DNA from 4 places in the Exiguobacterium sp. s91 genome. Region 4 is predicted to be linked to each of the others. Evidence: riboswitches for the same ligand, from Rfam matches in the RefSeq annotation. Region 4 holds a riboswitch; each other region holds the start of a gene.
The links. A riboswitch is a leader RNA that binds a small molecule or an ion and turns the genes downstream of it on or off. The one in region 4 is predicted to bind S-adenosylmethionine.
Positions count from the first base shown of each region.

Region 1: it holds a riboswitch for S-adenosylmethionine, as region 4 does, so the genes downstream of both, KNQ06_RS00410 (methionine ABC transporter ATP-binding protein) here and metK (methionine adenosyltransferase) in region 4, are expected to answer to the same signal.
Region 2: it holds a riboswitch for S-adenosylmethionine, as region 4 does, so the genes downstream of both, KNQ06_RS01285 (methionine ABC transporter ATP-binding protein) here and metK (methionine adenosyltransferase) in region 4, are expected to answer to the same signal.
Region 3: it holds a riboswitch for S-adenosylmethionine, as region 4 does, so the genes downstream of both, KNQ06_RS13995 (LLM class flavin-dependent oxidoreductase) here and metK (methionine adenosyltransferase) in region 4, are expected to answer to the same signal.

Region 1 covers NZ_JACSMZ010000001.1:69,390-72,486, reverse strand. The annotation lists gene KNQ06_RS00415 (methionine ABC transporter permease) at 1-223, opposite strand, end outside; gene KNQ06_RS00410 (methionine ABC transporter ATP-binding protein) at 213-1,241, opposite strand; SAM riboswitch class I at 1,328-1,431, opposite strand; SAM riboswitch class I at 1,681-1,782, shown strand; gene KNQ06_RS00405 (alpha/beta hydrolase) at 1,850-2,608, shown strand; gene KNQ06_RS00400 (thymidine kinase) at 2,681-3,097, opposite strand, start outside.
Region 2 covers NZ_JACSMZ010000001.1:260,710-263,806, forward strand. The annotation lists gene KNQ06_RS01280 (methionine ABC transporter permease) at 1-440, opposite strand, end outside; gene KNQ06_RS01285 (methionine ABC transporter ATP-binding protein) at 430-1,443, opposite strand; SAM riboswitch class I at 1,528-1,633, opposite strand; gene KNQ06_RS01290 (aminotransferase class I/II-fold pyridoxal phosphate-dependent enzyme) at 1,696-2,883, opposite strand; gene KNQ06_RS01295 (glycoside hydrolase family 13 protein) at 3,032-3,097, shown strand, end outside.
Region 3 covers NZ_JACSMZ010000003.1:164,462-167,558, forward strand. The annotation lists gene KNQ06_RS13990 (ATP-grasp domain-containing protein) at 1-204, opposite strand, end outside; gene KNQ06_RS13995 (LLM class flavin-dependent oxidoreductase) at 201-1,259, opposite strand; SAM riboswitch class I at 1,334-1,436, opposite strand; gene KNQ06_RS14000 (DUF975 family protein) at 1,550-2,188, opposite strand; gene KNQ06_RS14005 (DUF2325 domain-containing protein) at 2,252-3,097, opposite strand, start outside.
Region 4 covers NZ_JACSMZ010000001.1:510,925-514,021, forward strand. The annotation lists gene pckA (phosphoenolpyruvate carboxykinase (ATP)) at 1-673, opposite strand, end outside; SAM riboswitch class I at 908-1,034, shown strand; gene metK (methionine adenosyltransferase) at 1,163-2,371, shown strand; gene KNQ06_RS02565 (GNAT family N-acetyltransferase) at 2,509-2,997, shown strand; gene KNQ06_RS02570 (serine aminopeptidase domain-containing protein) at 3,076-3,097, shown strand, end outside.

The DNA of each region.
Region 1 (3,097 bases), 440 kb from region 4:
TGATCGCGACGAGTAAGATGATGAACGGAATCGAGCGGAAAATATTGACGATACTGTTGAAGAACGTGAACAGCGGGACATTTTCAAGCAATGCTCCTTTTCGCGTGACGACAAGCAGGATCCCGAGTGGTAAGCCGATCAAGGTCGAGAATAAGAGCGAAACGGATACCATCGTCATCGTCTGCAAAAATGCTGTCCAGATATCACTGTAATTAACTAGCATGAGCAAGTACCTCCTCGACCGTCACCTGTGCCTGATCGATGTAGTGTAACGCTCGTTTCACTTCAGCCTGCTCACCAATCAACTCGACGAGTAAGGTGCCGAACGGCGTATCCTGCAACTCCGTGATGCTACCGTGCAAGATGTTGACATCGACGTCAAAGCGTTTCGCAACTTGCGATAAGAGCGGCTGCCCGGTGTGATGTCCGAGGAAATGAATCTTATAGATCGGATTCGCATTCCGGGACTCGATCAACTGGCGAATCGATGCTGGAATCTCGTCGTGCATGACGGAGCGGACGAAGTTCTGTGCTGTCTCGGTCTGCGGGTTTGAAAAGACATCAAAGACCGTTCCTGACTCGATCAGTTTCCCAGCTTCAATGACAGCGACGCGGTCGCAAATCTCCCGAATGACGCCCATCTCGTGGGTGATCAAGAGAATCGTGATCCCGTACTCCGCATTGATACGTTTTAATAACTGGAGAATATGATGTGTCGTTTGGGGATCGAGTGCTGACGTCGCTTCGTCACATAAGAGGACGGAAGGTTGCGTCGCGAGTGCCCGGGCGATACCAACGCGCTGTTTCTGCCCACCCGACAATTGATCCGGATAATGATCCGCCTTGTCCGCGAGATCGACGAATTCGAGTAACTCCGTCACCCGGCGGCGAATTTCGTCTTTCTTGACGCCTGCGAGAACGAGTGGTTTCGCGACATTCGCAAAGACCGTGTTCGCATTCAATAGATTGAAGTGCTGAAAGATCATCCCGATCCGTTGTTTTGCTTGGCGCAATTTTTTCGGAGACAGTTGCGTTAAATCTTCTCCATCGACCGTCACCGTTCCTGACGTCGGTCGTTCTAATAGATTGACACAGCGGAGTAGTGAACTTTTTCCGGCACCGCTAAAGCCGATGACACCAAAGATTTCGCCTTTTTCGATCGTCAGGTCGACACCGTCGAGCGCTGCGATCGTCTGATCTTTCGTGACGTACGTTTTCTTGACTTGATGAAATGCGATCATTCCGTTTTCCCCCTTCATTCAACAAAAAAGGTCCCTTCTTGAGAAACAAGAAGAGACCTGGATCCGCACAGTGGCAGAATCCACTCTACTCATCTCTCAGACATCTGTCTGATGGAATTGGCACAGTGCTCATAATGAGTCTGTTGCCGAGGTTTCGTAGGGCCAGTCCCTCCACCTCTCTGGATAAGTATTGCGGTATGAAATTCGTATGTGTGTTGTTGCGTTGTTGCTTATGTCGTAAAACTAATTTTTACATTACGGGTCGAAACTTTAAAAGTCAACCAACTTTGCAAAAATAATCCATTTGGCGCATATCGATGGATGAACAAGTTATGAGTTAGCTTACTCAACGGATCATGATTCGTCAAGAAAGATTTGACAAGTCATTTTTGGTCGTGCTACCATCGTTTCAATGATTATTCCGACAATTCCAATATGATATTTATCAAGAGTGAACGAGAGACCTGGCTCTATGACTTCACGGCAACCTGCAATCTGTAAGGTGCTCCGACCAGCAAAGCGCGGCTTTGGATGATACGGTGAAAAACTCGTGGGCGTCCAAGCAGTGACGTCGACGAGTTTTTTTCATGAATGGAGGAAAAATAGTAATGATGAACTATCCTGTATTGACTGGTGCTGAAGCGTTTTATTTTCAAGGTGGACCGATCGGTATTCTAATCTGTCATGGTTTTAATGCCACTCCGCAAAGTGTCCGCGACGTCGGTGAGGCATTCGCTGCTGAAGGTTTTACCGTCTATGCCCCGCGCTTACGCGGACATGGAACGAACGTCCGCGAGTTTGAACAATCGACTGCTCGATGTTGGAAGCAAAGCCTGCAAGACGGCTATGAACGTTTACAAGAAACATGCGATCAAGTCTTCGTCATCGGTCAATCGATGGGTGCGACGCTTGCACTGTCACTCGCTGCTGACGGCATTCCGTTTGCCGGCATCATTACGATCAATGCCGCACTTTCCGTTCCATCCTATGAAGCACTTTCGTTCGAGGACGGTCCACAGTACTTACCGGAAGGGGCACCGGACATCAAACGGTCTGCTTTCGAAATCATCTATGACCTCGTTCCAAGTCGTTGTGCGTTCGAACTCGTCCGTCTGATGGATGAAACGAAAGGACGCTTAGGATCAATCCTTCTGCCGACATTAATTCTCTACTCGGCGACCGATCACGTCGTCCCGCCGTCGAGCTCGGATTATCTGCATCAGCACATCGGAACGAATGATAAACGAAGCTACTGTTTACTGAACTCGTACCACGTCGCGACCCTCGATCATGATCAGGATTTGATCGTTCGTGAGACGATCCGCTTTATCGAACGCTCAAGCCGGTTCTCACAGGAAACGGGATAATAAAAAAACAGCTATTCACTTAAAAGCGAATAGCTGTTACATCAAAGGACGACCGCGATCGGTACGTCTTTTTTAATTTTCTTGGTGCTGCACCGATTGGAGCGGCTTCGGCTTTCCAGGCACCTCATGGCAATGGCGGCACCGTGGCTCATACGATTCTGAAGCGCCCACTAGGATGATCGGATCATCGTAGTTCGCTGGTTTTCCATCAATCAACCGTTGTGTCCGGGAAGCCGGATCACCACACGAAAGACAGATGGCTTGCAGCTTCGTCACGAATTCTGCGCGCGCCAGTAATTCCGGCATCTTGCCGAATGGCTCTGCCCGGAAATCTTGATCAAGGCCTGCACAAATGACGCGTTTTCCGTCTTGTGCAAGTGCTTCGATGACTTGTACGATCTCATCATCAAAGAATTGAACTTCATCGATTCCGACGATTTGTGTTTCCTCTGCTACTGCTGCGTAGAGATCGCGACTCGTCGCCATCGG
Region 2 (3,097 bases), 250 kb from region 4:
AGTGCTTCCGGTAAGAGGACACTGACGATGATCCGTAATGGTTTCGCCCCACATGCTTCCGCTGCTTCGATTAGACCAGGCGGAATTTCGCGCAGTGACGTCTCAACGAGTCGCGCGAGAAACGGAATCGCTGCGACACTGAGACTGACGGATGCTGCCGTCGGACCAATCGTATTGTCGAGTAAGAACTTCGTTAACGGAATGAGGGCAACCAGCAAGATGATGAACGGTAGCGACCGGACGATGTTGACGACGAAGTCAAGGACACGGCGGACGGCAAGGTTTTGAAAAAATAATCCCCGGTCGGTGACGAACAAGAGAATCCCGAGCGGAATCCCGACGACCAATGCAAAGGCAAGTGAAATTCCTACCATCCACGCCGTCTCGCCGAGTGCCTTCAAGAGCTCAGGTAACATCGTTTGAATACGATCAAGCCACATCCTGAATCACCTCGAGTGCATGAAGTTCCGTCGCGAGCCAGTCGAGGGCAGGAGCGATTTGGTCGGATGATCCCGTCAAGCTGACAATCAGGACACCGAAGGCGACGTCTTGAATGTAGTCGACCTTGCCGTGCAAGATGCTGACTGAGATATCGTAACGGCGGATTGCTTCTGATAACGTACTCTCACCGGTCTTCTCGCCCGTGAACTGCAAGCGGATGATCTTGCCTGGAGTTGCCTGTAAGATGCGTTCTGGCAATTCGATTTGTAGTGCCGTATCGACGTAATGTTGCGTCACTGGATGCTTGGCTTGACTGAACAGGTCATAGGTTGAGGCGACTTCAACGACTTCACCTTGCGACATGACCGCGACGCGATGGCAAATCTGTTTGACGACATCAATCTCATGCGTGATGAGGACGATCGTCAATCCGAGTCGTTCATTCAAATCCTTCAGCAGTTCAAGGATCTGTAGTGTCGTAACGGGGTCAAGAGCTGATGTCGCTTCGTCACATAACAAGACGGTCGGATCGTTCGCGAGTGCCCGGGCAATCCCGACGCGCTGTTTCTGCCCACCGCTTAATTGGCTCGGGAAGTTCGTCTCAAATCCTTCAAGTCCGACGAGCGAGACGAGTTCGCGAATTCGCTCCGGGAAATCTGCTCGTTTGACGCCAGCAGCCTTGAGCGCAAAAGCGATGTTATCCGCGACGTTGCGCGACTGGATCAATTGGAAATGCTGAAAGATCATTCCTGTCCGTAAGCGAAGTTGACGCAGATCTGCTTTTGACATTCCGCCAAGCGAGACACCGTCGACCTTGACGCTTCCCTGTGTCGGATGCTCAAGCCCGTTGATTAGGCGAAGTAACGTACTCTTACCGGCACCGGACTCACCGATGATCCCGAAGATTTCTCCTTTTTGGATCGTCAAATCGACATCCCGTAATGCAAAAATCGGGGTCCGATCTCGAACGAACCGTTTTGTAATGTGTTTGAATTCAATCATCCGCTCATCTCCTCATACAAAAAAAGTCGCTTTTTCCTAGTAGCGGAGCAACCAGAAAAAAGCGACGAAAGTGTAAGATTTCGTAACTTATCTCTCAGAATGAAAATCATTCTGTAGGATGTGGCACCGTTCCTTACAGGTGGTTGCCGGACGTCGTTGGGCCTAATCCCTCGGTCGCTCTCGATAAGTAGTTATGCTGTTGGGATTTACTTTAACGGAAATGATTCCCATCTGTCAAATGTTTTTTCAGAATTATTCCGCAACAGGTGTCCGGAACAGGTTGAGCGTTCCGATTCGATCGACGGCTTCTTCTAGACGTTCGACGTCAGCAATCAAGCTGATCCGGACGTAGCCTTCACCGTATTCGCCGAAGAAGGATCCAGGGGTCACGGCGACGTGTGCTTCGTCAAGCAGGTGATCGGTGAAGCTTTGGGACGTGTAACCTTCCGGAACAGGAAGCCAGACGAAGAAGGAACCGCCCGGTCGTGGTCCACTCCAACCAATCGCATCGAGTTTTGCGAACAACGCATCGCGTCGTGTTTCGTACAGACTGCTTAACTCGCGGACACATGTCTGGTCACTCGTCAGGGCGACGGTCGCAGCATGTTGAATCGGTGTGAAGGCACTGACGTAGAGATGTTCTTGGTACGTCTCGATGCTTGAGATGACGGACGGATTACCAATCGCAAAGGCGATCCGGAAGCCGGACATGTTGAAGCGTTTTGAGAGTGAGAATAGCTCGATCCCGACGTCTTTTGCCCCTTCCGTCTGCAGGAAGCTTCGCGTCGGACCATCGAAACTGATGCCGCCGTATGCTAAGTCATGGACGACACAGATATCATGGGCATCGGCGAAAGCGACTGTCTGTTCGAAGGCTTCTGCCGTCGCGGTCGCACCCGTCGGATTACTCGGGTAGTTGAGGAACAACATCCGGGCACGCTCGACGTCCGTCGTATCAAGTAAGTCGTAATCCGGTAAGAAGTTATTTTTTTCAAGCAACGGAAGCGTGATCGGGAATGCACCAGCAAGTGCTGCGCCAGACAGGTAATCCGGGTATCCTGGATCCGGAACGATGACTCCTTCTCCAGGGTTGACGATTGTCTGCGGTAAGGCGACGATACCGGCTTTACTACCGAGGAGAATCGCGACTTCCGTTGCTGGATCGATTGTGACACCGAACTCAGTCGCGTAAAAGCTAGCGACGGCTTGCTTTAGAAAATCATGTCCACGAAACGGTGGATATTGAAGGTTCGTTGGCTCGTCGATGGCTTGTTTTAAGGCATCGAGAATATGTACAGGCGTCGTCTGGTCAGGCGTTCCTTGACCAAGTGTGATGACATCGTGTCCGGCAGCTTTTACAGCACCGATTCGGTTCGCGAGTTCAGCGAAGACAGGAGCAGGAAGCCGATCAATGGCGATGGATGGAGCGAAATGTTTCATGGATGAATGCCTCCTTCGTGGTATTGTCGTCAAGGATAACGAATATTCAGTCAAAAGAAAAGAACTTTTTCGAAATTCAAAAAAATTGTCGGATAAACAGGTACAGATAAGTGGAGCGGGAATAAAGAGTAGGGAGAGGAGTGGGAAGATGAAGCGAGCTAACTGGAAAGAGGCAGTCGTCTATCAAGTCTACTGGCGTAGCTTTAAAGATTCG
Region 3 (3,097 bases), on a different contig from region 4:
CAACTCCGGCGCGTAACGATGTCCCCGCGTATGCGAAGAAGCACTCATCCGGCTGTAAAAGACGCCTTCTGGCGGCAGTTCATCCAGCGGAACGATTCCTTCATTCAAGTGCCACTGTTCATACGGTAATTCGAGTTCTTCGAGACGTTTGATGAGATGGTCCGTCCATTCTTGGTTTTCGTGGAGAATATGAATTTTTGTCATGATTGTTGACCTACCTTTCGTTTCGCTTCGACCAGTGGCATTACGTCACGAGCAAAGCGTTCCATTTCTTCAAGTTGTGGTGAGAATTGTAACAAAAGTAACGTGACACCGACGGCTTCGAACGCTAGAATCCGTTCAGCGATTTGTTCTGGTGTCCCGATTAAATTCGGACGTAGACCACGGTTCGAGACAGAATAATCGTTCCGCTCGACCTGTTGCTCCAGTTGCGATTTACTAATGAAATCCTGATAACCGGCATAACCGGCGCTGTCTTCCTTGACGTCCGTGATCCGTTGCCATTCAAGAAGTGCTTCTTCTTCCGTATCCCGACAAATGATGTAGGCAGCAAGACCGAAGCTTTCGAGCGGCTTTTGTCCCGTCGCTTCCCGGCGTACTTTCATGTCGTCGATTTTATGGGCTACTTCTTCAACAGTGCCCCCGTGCATGACATAAGCGTCACAGTGTTCGACGATCGTTCGCTTTCCAGCTTCACTCTCTCCACCAGCGTAGAGCTTGATGCCTGGACGCTGGACTGGCTTCGGATGGAGTTCTGCTTGCTCGATCGTGTAGTGATGACCGGAGAAGCTATACGGTGACGCATCTGCCCACAGTCCCTTCATGACCGTGACGAACTCTTCCGTCCGAGCATAGCGTTCATCGTGCGCTGTGAAGATACCGTTGTATTGTTTCGCTTCCTCTGCCCACCACGCTGAAACGACGTTGAGCGTAAAGCGTCCACCACTCAACTGATCGATGTTTGCCGCCATCTTCGCCGTCGTCGCTGGATTATGGAACCCGGGACGAACCGCTGTCATGATCTCAAGGCGTTCTGTCGTTGCAGCAATCGCTGCTGCCGTCGTCCATGCCTCAAGACTCGGTTCCTTAATGCCTTTGATATCATTCAAGTTCAATTCCGCAATCAACGTCGTCGAGAACCCGATTCGTTCTGCTGTTTGTGCGACTTGTTTCGCATAATCGAAGGTCGGTGGCATCTGTTCATCCTCGACGTTACGTAACCATCCCCCAAAAATCGGTAACCAAAAACCATACTCCACTCCATCGTCCCCCTTATCATAAAAAAACGCTCTTTTCGAAGTTCGAAAAGAGCGACGGTATCTTGTCCTGTCCGCTCTTATCTTCGGAAGGTATCCCTTCCTGGAAGTAGCACCTTCCGCCGTAGCGGGGTTGCTGAAGTGTCTTCGGGCCAGTCCCTCGACTTCTCTAGATAAGATGTGTTGCATTCATCGTACAAAATTCACTGAACTAAAGCAACCATTAAACCGTCTTTTCCAATCGGAATTATTTCACGCATAAAAAAATCCCGACGTCGTGTCGGGATTCGGTATTAATATGGTGCGACGAAATCTGATGTTGGCTCTGGCGCTTGTTCACCACGCACACGATCATAGAATTTTGCCATTGTGACGCTGAAGTATGGTCCAACCCATAAGACAGCAAGACCAAGTGTAACGATCACGAGTAATGCCCAACCAATGAATGATAGGAAGAGTAAGAATGCTTCCATTTTATGACCATCCATGAGTTGACGTGAACGTGTGATGGCCTCGAAGATACCGACCGATGGTTCATCTCGAAGGATGTAGAACGTCAACAGGTAAGAGAACGACTTGATGATCCCTGGAATGATCAAGAGTAATGTCCATAAGAATAAGAAGACCGCTTGCACAATCGAGACGCCGATGACTTTGCCGAAGATTTTATACGGCTCGAACAAATCAGCTACTTTGACTTCTTCATTGCGTGCGAACGACATCGCGACCCACGTCCAACCCGCTGCGATTGGGATCAATAAAATCGAAAGAATGATACTGACCGCACTCATCGCATTTAGATCTTCGTTAGGATCTGGTCCGATGAACGTCGGAACGCTCTGGATGATAGAAAACAGTACGAACATGAGGATGGCAAATCCCCAACGACCGCTGAGCGACTCCTTCGCTGCTTTTTTTAATTGAGATGACATGAGTAAGGTCCTCCTTGAAAAATAAGTTCTCACCTTACTTTACGGTCGAATTCTTCTAATGTTTCACTCTTTTTTCAATAATTTCCCGTCTCGTTGCTGGTTGAGCCAAGCACGCTCAAGTTGTCGTTCACACGCCGTGTATAACGATCGTCGACCGTCGAGCCGTTCCATCGCGAATGGAATACCATGCTTTTTCGCCTGCGCGATGACATGTGCACTCGCTGCATGAGAAACGCGACTCGTCACGACGACGATCGCGTCCGTCTTTTTGGCGAGACAGGCAATCTTTTTCGCGGACTGTGCGTCCCCTGCAAGATGAATCAATTCGATTCCCGTCGGCGCAAAGAACTCGCGATAGACAGCGGTCTGTTGTTCATTTCCGACGATGACGAGACGCATTCCTGTGAAGCGCGTGAAATCAAGTGGTGTCTTATCAACGAAATCCATCAATTGTCCAGGTACGGCTGTCGTCACGATCGGTTCAATCGTTCGCTCTTTTGGTATACGGACGCGACGCTGTGCTTTTTTAGCTTTCGGAACCGGTTGTCGTTTCATTTTTCGTGCATACCGATTTGACTTTTTCGTTGTCACAGACGTCTTCACTACCGGTTGCTCTACCTCTGATGGGCGGTTAGATGATGCGTTGACGATCGGCTCTTTATACGTGAATGGATGCTTCCAAGCAATCGTCAGTGTATCCTTCCGTTCCCGCCACATGACGAGATCGACGAGTTGACCTGCTTCTAGTCGGAAATAGCGCATGTCTTCTACCGGAACGACATAATAGAACGATCTGCCCGACTCATCTTGCAGTGGACCATTCACCGTTTCCTCAATGATTCCATGCGCCTTGACGATTGCTTGTTCAAACACGACACGTTCTGGATTCTCTCTCATTCGCTCCGTCGA
Region 4 (3,097 bases):
CGACGTCGCCTTCGTGTCCGACGTTTGCCGAGCAGTGCATCGAAAGGACATTTTCTTGTGGCAAGAGATAGTTCATGACGGAAAAGATTGATTTTTTGATTTCTCCCGCGTATTCCGTTCCACCGATCAAGACGATCCGGTGTTCGAACGACATCGCGATGAACGTCTCAGAGTTCGTTCCGTCAACGGCAGGATCTGCTTTGAAATGTGGCGCATAGACGACCGTGAACGGTTCGAAGGCAGCCACTTCAGGATACTCGCGTAAAAAAAGTTGTTTGGCAAACAGGTTATGCCAAGCGTATTGTGTGAGCACACGGACCGGAAGGGTGAAGTGCGTATCTGCTCCAGCAGCAGCTTCTGTGTAGTAGAGCTGATCGGCTTCGTTCATGTAACGAAGAACCTTTTGCAACAATTGTTCAAATTTGTCTCCATCCATTGGTTGGTTGACATGACCCCAATCAATGTGAGACTCGCAGGAAGAATCACGGACGATGAACTTATCTTTTGGTGAACGACCTGTAAATTTCCCCGTTTCTACAGATAATGCGCCGTTCTCAGCAAGGACACCTTCTTCGTTTCGAATCGCATGTTCGACAAGTTCAGCAACAGATAGTTGTTTGAACACATGCTCTTTCTTGAGTAGTTCTTCGATATTCAGGACCGTCATCGGCATCCTGACCCCACCTTTCCCCTACGTTGGTTTTGGCTCACTGTATTTAGTATGACACATTTATTATATATGACATACTAAAGAGAGAGCAATCATTTTCTGGTGCTGATTTCTATTTATCTGGAAACGCTTTCAGCATTAACAGTTTAACATCTCTTTCAAAAAGTTTCGACTAGAATTTGAAACCTTGCTTGACAGAGTAGGTACAACTTTATATCATGTAATTCGTAACGGATACTCTTATTCTGAGCAGGTGGAGGGAACAAGGCCCGAAGAAACCCGGCAACCGTCCTACATTAATTCACATATTAATGAGGGAAAAGGTGCTCTCCTGAAGCGAAGTAAACACTTCGAACGATAAGAGGGTAAAGGAAGAACGCACAACCTTTCCCTGACCATTTTTTGGACTTGGAAAGGTTTTTTTCATTTTACCGTCCCACTCAACTAGGGGAAATGAGTACACCGTCAAATTCTTTTTTGGGAGGGTCATACATGACAAACCTTAATCGCCGACTATTCACGTCGGAGTCAGTCACTGAAGGTCATCCAGATAAAATCTGTGACCAAATTTCGGATTCAATTCTTGATGCAATCCTCGCAGCGGATCCAAACGCGCGTGTTGCGGCAGAAACTTCTGTTACAACAGGTCTCGTTCTCGTTGCAGGTGAGATCACGACATCGACTTACGTCGACATTCCAAAAGTCGTCCGTGAAACGATTCGTGAAATCGGTTATACACGCGCGAAATACGGTTTCGACGCTGACACGTGTGCTGTATTGACATCAATCGATGAGCAATCAGCAGACATCGCTCTTGGTGTCGACCAAGCGCTTGAAGCACGTGAAGGTAGCATGTCTGATGCAGAAATCGATGCAATCGGTGCAGGAGACCAAGGTCTCATGTTCGGTTACGCAACGAAAGAAACACCAGAACTCATGCCACTTCCAATCTCGCTCTCACACCGTCTCGCACGCCGTTTGGCAGAAGTGCGTAAAAACGGTCAACTCGACTACCTTCGTCCAGACGGAAAAACACAAGTCACGGTCGAATACAACGAGAACAACGAGCCAGTTCGTGTCGATACGATCGTCATCTCGACACAACATGCAGAAGAAGTCACGCTTGAGCAAATCCAAGCTGACTTGAAAGAACACGTCATCACACCGGTTATCCCGGCTGAATACATCGACGCAGCAACGAAATTCTTCATCAACCCAACTGGTCGTTTCGTCATTGGCGGACCACAAGGAGATGCTGGATTAACTGGTCGTAAGATCATCGTTGATACGTATGGTGGATACGCACGCCACGGCGGTGGAGCATTCTCAGGTAAAGATCCAACAAAAGTCGACCGTTCAGCTGCATACGCAGCACGTTACGTCGCGAAGAACCTCGTTGCTGCAGGTCTTGCAGACAAAGCAGAAGTTCAACTCGCGTACGCAATCGGTGTCGCGCACCCAGTATCAATCGCGGTTGATACATTCGGTACAGGAAAACTTCCTGAAGCGCAACTCGTCGAATTGGTTGCTGAAAACTTCGATCTTCGTCCGGCTGGAATCATCAACATGCTTGATCTCCGTCGTCCGATCTATCGTCAAACAGCTGCATACGGTCACTTCGGTCGTACAGATGTTGAGCTTCCATGGGAGCAAACAGATAAAGCAGCAGTTCTTGAAGAACAAGCAAAACGTTTCGCATAATCAAAAAGTCCGAAAACCCTACGCGGGTTTTCGGACTTTTTTGTTTCCGTGGAACTTTGCAGGAAACGAATGTTTTTTCTAGAAGAGGGTAAAAGTACATGAGTCGATTCGTATGAATACAAAGGGGGGTTCCGATTATGGAAATACGCGAAGCTATTCCAGCTGATGCAGGACGTATTCATGACATTGCCGTCACATCTTGGTTGGATACGTATGCAGAAATCTATTCCGAACGTTCGAAAGCGCATTTCGTGCAGGAGGCGTATCCGCAAGAAGAAGTCGTTCGTGCGATCCGGACGGCGGAAGAAGCACGGGGAGAGTATTTTTATGTCGGAATCATCGATGAGGAAATCGTCGGTTTCATTCATGCTGTTGATGTTGAGGGAACGTGGGAGATCATTCGTCTGTACGTCTTGCCGAAATATCAGCAAAACGGAATCGGACGACGGCTGATCCGTGAACTCGAACGACAAGGAGCCGTCCCACTCGAAGTATACGTGGAGGCACGTAACTATAAAGCACGTCAGTTCTTAACCTCATTCGGTTTTGAAGAACTCAGTGAGATGACGGAAGAAGTCTTTGGGCAAGTAGAATCTGTCATTCGTCTTCGCCATGTCGCCTCATGAAATCCGTCTTGGGACGGTTTCGTGTGCGTTTGAAATAAGGTATCGTAAAAAGGAAGTATGAAGTGAAGAGGTGAGTTTGTGGTTGAACAACCAACAGGAA